Regions from separate parts of the Rhizobium sp. BK312 genome, predicted to be linked through region 1. Evidence: predicted binding sites of a transcription regulator. Region 1 holds the regulator's gene; the other holds the start of a gene.
What was found. Region 1 encodes PhoB, which activates phosphate uptake and scavenging genes when phosphate is short. Its sites were predicted from a motif close to TGTCATNNANCTGTCAT; they were not measured.

Region 1 (3,412 bases):
CCATCATCGTGCTTCTCTTCTTCCTCGTCGCGATGAACATCGGCGCCATCCTGCTGCGCCGCCGCTTCGAGCGGCGCTGGTAAGGGAGGGCGCACGAAATGAACATGATGACGGAAGCCGCCAGCGAAAAAGCATTGTCCAGGAAGATGATGACGATCCCCTACAAGATGATCGGCCAGGACGTTTCTGTGTTCTACGGCGACAAGCGGGCGCTCTTCGACGTCAATCTGAAGATCCGCGCCAATACCGTCACGGCTTTGATCGGCCCTTCCGGTTGCGGCAAGTCCACCTTCCTGCGCTGCCTCAACCGCATGAACGATACGATCGAGACCTGCCGGGTCACCGGCAAGATCACGCTCGACGATCAGGATGTCTACGACGACAGCATCGACGTGGTGGAGTTGCGCGCCCGCGTCGGCATGGTCTTCCAGAAGCCCAACCCATTTCCGAAGTCCATCTATGAGAACGTCGCCTACGGCCCGCGCATCCATGGCCTGCATCGCTCAAAGGCCGATCTCGAGCATATCGTCGAGAGCAGTCTTCAGAAGGCCGGTCTCTGGGGCGAGGTCAAGGATCGGCTCCATGATGCCGGCACGAGCCTATCGGGCGGTCAGCAGCAGCGTCTGTGCATCGCCCGCGCCGTCGCGGTCAGCCCGGAGGTCATCCTGATGGACGAGCCATGCTCGGCGCTTGATCCGATCGCAACCGCCAAGGTCGAGGATCTCATCCACGAACTGCGGGAGAATTTCACCATCGTCATCGTGACGCATTCCATGCAGCAGGCAGCCCGCGTCTCGCAGCGTACCGCAATGTTCCATCTCGGCCACCTGGTCGAGGAGAACGACACCGATAAGATGTTCACCAATCCCGACGATTTCCGCACGCAGGATTACATCATGGGCCGTTTTGGTTGATGATATCAGGCGCGCGGCTCATTTCACACAGTTCACCTTGAGGATAGAAAAATGGTCTCCACTCACATTCTCTCTGCCTATGACGAAGACCTGAAGTTCCTGACGCGCCGCATTGCTGAAATGGGCGGCCTGGCAGAGCAGATGGTTAGCGACAGCGTACGCGCGCTGGTCAACAGCGACGCTGCCCTGGCCCAGAAGGTCATCTCCGACGACGTCGTTCTCGACCATGCCGAGCGCGAAGTCGGCGACAAGGCGATCGTTACCATCGCCCGCCGTCAGCCGATGGCGGCGGATCTGCGTGAAATCATGGGCTCGATCCGCATCGCATCCGATCTGGAGCGCGTCGGCGATCTCGGCAAGAACACCGCAAAGCGCGTCATCGCCGTCCAGGGCACCGGTGTCCCGCGCCGTCTCGCCCGCGGCATCGAGCATCTCTCCGAACTGGCGCTGAGCCAGCTCAAGGAAGTTCTGGATGTCTACGCGACCCGCTCGCCGGACAAGGCCGTGTCGATCCGCGAACGCGACGAGGAAATCGACGCCATGTACACCTCGCTCTTTCGCGAGATGCTGACCTACATGATGGAAGATCCGCGCAACATCACCACCTGCACGCATCTTCTTTTCTGCGCCAAGAACATTGAGCGCATCGGCGACCATGCCACCAACATCGCCGAGACGATCTATTACATGGCGACGGGCGCGCAGCCGGAAGGCGAGCGCCCGAAGGACGATACCGCCAATACCGTCGGCGCAGTGACCGAATAATCCGAAAGCGAAGAAAGGAGACCATAGGCGCATGGTTCCGAGAGTTGCTGTTGTAGAAGACGAGGAAGCGCTCAGCGTTCTGCTGCGCTACAATCTTGAGGCCGAAGGCTTCGAGGTCGACACGATCCTCAGAGGCGATGAGGCCGAGCTGCGTCTCCAGGAGCGCATCCCCGATCTCCTGATCCTCGACTGGATGCTCCCCGGCGTATCGGGCATCGAGCTCTGCCGCCGGCTGCGTATGCGGCCGGAGACGGAGCGCCTGCCGATCATCATGCTGACGGCCCGCGGCGAGGAAAGCGAGCGCGTGCGCGGGCTTTCGACCGGCGCGGACGATTATGTCGTCAAGCCGTTCTCGACGCCGGAGCTGATGGCTCGCGTCAAGGCGATGCTGCGGCGTGCCCGCCCGGAGGTTCTCTCCACGGTGCTGCGCTGCGGCGATATCGAGCTGGATCGCGAAACCCATCGCGTCCACCGCAAGAGCCGCGAAGTGCGGCTGGGGCCGACGGAATTCCGCCTGCTGGAGTTCCTGATGTCCTCGCCGGGCCGCGTCTTCTCGCGTTCGCAGCTGCTCGACGGCGTATGGGGTCACGATATCTACGTCGACGAACGCACGGTCGACGTCCATGTCGGCCGCCTGCGCAAGGCGCTCAATTTCTCCAATATGCAGGATGTCATTCGCACCGTTCGCGGCGCGGGCTATTCCATGGAGGCCTGAGCGGGGATACCCGATCAGGCATCAACATAGCGGCGGAAACAGAAAACGGGCCTCAAGGGCCCGTTTCTTTATCTCAGTCATCAAGCCTCTCAGCCACGCGGCTGGGCCGGCCTACGCCGTTCATGCACCGGCTGGTAGGCCAGGCGCTGATGGTAGGTGCAGTAAGGCGATGAATCTGGGCTCTCATTGCCGCAGAAATGGAAATCGTCCTTCAGCGGATCGCCGACCGGCCACTTGCAGGTGCGCTCCGTCAGTTCCGTCAGGCCGAGGCGGCGGGAGATCGGAACGACGACGTTCGATGCCGGGCGATATTGGATTTCGTTGACGGAATCGATCTCGATCTCTTCCTTCAGCATGGTTGCGCCCTGCTGGCGGGCAACCACCGTGCGGGTAGCAACGCGCGATCCGTAGGTCGCAGCGCGAGGTGCCGCTGCGCTGCGCTTCGGCGTGCGCGCTGCGGTTGTCGTGCCGCCCGCCTTCGCTCGGCCGGGGAGGTTCAGGCGATGTACCTTGCCGATAACGGCATTACGGCTCACGCCACCGAGCTGCGCAGCGATCTGGCTGGCGCTCAATCCTTCGGACCATAGCTTTTTCAGCTTCTCGACGCGTTCGTCTGTCCAATTCATGCCCTGTCTCCGCTGTCGCGTTTCCGATGGCAGAATCCCTCACCATTGCCTCGCATGGTATCGAGGCGCGAAACGCTCTAAAATTGTGGTGACTAGTTCCGCCGCATGCAGTCTAGCAATTGGTTTTTAACCTAGTGTGAGGCTGACTCCGTGACAAGAGTCGCGGGAATCTTGAGGAATCGATTTCGAGGTTTTCCCCAACTTGCTGTCCGGGCGTGGCATTTCTGCCATAGGCGCCGCCCGACGCATCTCTTTTGCCGGCAAGCCTTTTCTCGCACCTGCTAAAACGGCAGTTTTGTTGACATCGCGGTGCAAAACATCAATAGTGCCCGAGCCGCCGCAAGGCGGCATTTTTGATTTTTTCGGACCCGTTTCATCAAATGGAAGCGATC
Region 2 (3,412 bases), on a different contig from region 1:
GCCGCGGCCGATCATCCACCTCGCCAGCGCAAGCACGCAGAAGGAAAGGACGAACAGGAGCAGGCCGAGCGCAATCAGGCTCGACAATTGCAGACCGTCGGCATCGCCGAAATTGTTCGCGATCTGGGCGGAAATGGTGGTGGACGGCGAGATGATCGACGATTGCAGACGGCTCACCGAGCCGATAACGAAGGTGACGGCCATGGTTTCGCCGAGCGCGCGGCCGAGGCCGAGCATGATGCCGCCGACGAGGCCACGGCGTGTATAGGGAATCAAGATGTGGCGAGCCACTTCCCATGTGGTCATGCCCATACCGTAGGCGGATTCGCGCAGCATCGGCGGCACGGTGCTGAACACGTCGCGGGAGATCGCGGTGATGAACGGCAGGATCATGACGGCCAGCACGAGGCTTGCCGTCAGCAGGCCGACGCCCGGCGCCGGCGGCTGGAACAGCAGGCCGATCACCGGCACCTGGCCGACAGTCGCCATCAGGAAAGGCAGGATATTGTTCTGCATCAGCGGCACAAGAATGAACAGGCCGACGATGCCATAGATAATGGAGGGAACGCCCGCCAGAAGCTCGATGGCCGTGCTGATGGGACGGCGCAGGCTGCCGGGGCAAAGTTCCGTGAGGAAGATGGCGATGCCGATGCCCAGGGGAACGGCAATCAACATGGCGATGAATGAACTCACCAACGTACCGACTACGGCAGGGACGGCGCCATAAATATCGGCCGGCGCGCTCCACTTGGTGCCCCAAAGGAACGACAAGCCAAAGGTCTGAAATGTGGGTAAGGCATCGATGACAAGAACCACGAGGATTGCCAGCAGCAGAAGCACGACAAGAATAGCCGAGCCAAGCGTCATGAAATAGAAAATCCGATCCTGTATCCGGAATTTTCTGGTCGCGGCGGAGGTATTCACAGCCTGGAAGCCAGCCATCTGAGTCGCGTCAGCCATCGATTTCCCCTTGTCCTGTCACGAAAGGCGGACAGGGAAATACCCTGTCCGCCGCAACTTTTCGCCTAGCACAAATTACTTCGTGCCGAAGTCCGTCTTCCAAGACTTCTCGACGATCTCGACAACATTGTCCGGGACCGCAAGATAAGACAGCGCGGTCGCGTCCTTCTGGCCATGCTCATAGGACCACTTGAAGAACTTCAGTGCTTCTTCGTTCTTAGCAGCATCAGCCGGCTTCTTGTAGAGCAGAACCCAGGTCGAAGCGGCAATCGGCCAGCTCTTTTCGCCCGGCTGATTGGTGATGATCAGGTTGAAGTTCTTGGCCTTGGCCCAATCGGCGTTGGAAGCGGCAGCCTTGAAGGTTTCCAGGCTCGGCTCGATAACCTTGCCGGCAGAGTTTTTCATCTTCGCGAAACCGATGTGGTTGGCGACGACATAGGAATATTCAACGTAAGAGATCGAGCCAGCCGTCTGGTTGACGGTGGTGGAAACGCCTTCCGAGCCCTTGGCGCCGAAGCCGACCGGCCATTCAACAGCCGTGTTCGAGCCAACCTTTTCCTTCCACTCCGGCGAAACCTTCGCCAGGTAGTCGGTGAAGTTGAAGGTCGTGCCCGAGCTGTCGGCGCGGTAAACAACCGAGATCGGCGTGGACGGCAGCTTCACTTCCGGGTTGAGAGCCTTGATGGCTGCATCGTCCCACTTGGCGATCTTGCCGAGGAAGATATCGGCCAGCGTCTTGCCGTCGAGAACGAGTTCGCCCGGCTTTACGCCTTCGACGTTATAGGAAACGACGATACCGCCGGAGATCATCGGGAACTGGGCAATGCCGTTCTTCTCGAGGTCGGCATCGCTCATCGGCTTGTCCGAAGCGCCGAATACGATGGTCTTGTCGAGGAGCTGCTTGATGCCGGCGCCCGAACCGACCGACTGGTAGTTGACGACGTTGTTCGTCGCAGCCTTGTAGCCTTCGGCCCACTTGGACAGAACCGGTGCAATGAAGCTCGAGCCAGCGCCCGTGATGTCGGCAGCGGAGGCCGAAGCGGACATAGCCGCGATAAGGCCTGCAGTCAGGCAAAGCGAACGGAGTTTCAGGTTAAGCATAATAGACTCACTTCCTCAAGTGAATGAAAGGATGGCGAGCAGAAGACCGGCGCGAGGCTTGCCATGGTAAACGAACCTCCCCGCCTGAAATCTCCCGGCGACAGCCTTGGCTCTAAAGACGCATTGTTTCAGTTTGATGACAGTTTAATGAAGCGGCAGTGACACAACCTGCGGCAATCATTGCGGCCGTTGCGGAACGGCGTGAATCAAGCTGCGCCGAAGGGCGCATGAACGCGAACTTCATGTTCTGATTCAAGAGCATCGTCAGAGACGGATCACGTAATCCTTGCGAGTCGTTTCAATAACTTCCCAGGTCCCCTTGAAGCCCGGCCTCAAGATAAGACGGTCGCCTGCACGCAGATGGAAGGCCTTTCCATCCTCACCCGTCACAATAGAATAACCGGAGAGGATATGGAAATATTCCCATTCGTCGTAGACGACCCTCCATTTGCCCGGCGTTGCTTCCCAGATACCGGCATAGAGGCCGCCGTCGGCCTCATCCATGTTCCACGTTCGGAAGATCGGGGCTCCCGAAATGAGGCGATCCGCGGCAGGCGCTCCGAGCTCGGGCTCAACGTCATCGACATTCAGTTGCACATAGTCTGCCACTCAGATCCCCCGTCGGTCACGTTCGCCACATCAAAAAATATCCGCGACCACCAATCGGCGAGCGCAGACCGAGACAAACATGAAATTCGCCGAGATCAAAGAATCCCTGCTGCTTTTTCGGCTTCCTGCCGGTGCCGTCCTCAGATTTTCGCCAGTGCCTGCTCCAGATCGGCGATGATATCCTTGACGTCCTCGATACCGATGGAGAGACGCACCACATCCGGGCCGGCGCCGGCTGCGACCTTCTGTTCGTCGCTCAGCTGCTTGTGCGTCGTCGAAGCAGGATGGATGACGAGCGAGCGCGTGTCGCCGATATTGGCAAGATGCGAGAACAGCTCCAGGCCTTCGACCAGCCCCTTGCCCGCTTCATATCCCCCCTTCAGACCAAAGGTGAAAACGGAGCCGGCGCCCTTCGGCGAGTAACGCTGCTGCAGCGCGTGGTTGGGATCGTCCTCAAGGCCGGCATAGTTGACCCATGCTACCTTCTCCTGCCCCTTCAGCCAACGCGCAACGGCAGCCGCATTGTCGGAATGGCGCTGCATCCGCAGTGGCAACGTTTCGATGCCTGTCAGGATCAGAAAGGCATTGAATGGCGAGATGGCTGGTCCGAGATCGCGCAGGCCCAGCACGCGGCAGGCAATAGCGAAAGCGAAATTGCCGAAGGTCGCATGCAGCACGATGCCGTTATATTCCGGCCGCGGTGAAGACAGCATGGGATAACTACCCGAGGCGGACCAGTCGA

Region 2: the regulator PhoB is predicted to act here: its motif matches at 2,187-2,203, upstream of pstS (phosphate ABC transporter substrate-binding protein PstS).

The regions. Positions count from the first base shown of each region.
Region 1 is NZ_JACHZP010000005.1:430,370-433,781, forward strand. Features, by position in the region: gene pstA (phosphate ABC transporter permease PstA) at 1-83, shown strand, start outside; gene pstB (phosphate ABC transporter ATP-binding protein PstB) at 99-914, shown strand; gene phoU (phosphate signaling complex protein PhoU) at 966-1,679, shown strand; gene phoB (phosphate regulon transcriptional regulator PhoB) at 1,711-2,394, shown strand; gene FHT85_RS17015 (GcrA family cell cycle regulator) at 2,484-3,020, opposite strand.
Region 2 is NZ_JACHZP010000003.1:647,917-651,328, reverse strand. Features, by position in the region: gene pstC (phosphate ABC transporter permease subunit PstC) at 1-960, opposite strand, end outside; gene pstS (phosphate ABC transporter substrate-binding protein PstS) at 1,036-2,061, opposite strand; gene FHT85_RS11805 (cupin domain-containing protein) at 2,326-2,670, opposite strand; gene FHT85_RS11800 (O-acetylhomoserine aminocarboxypropyltransferase) at 2,811-3,412, opposite strand, start outside.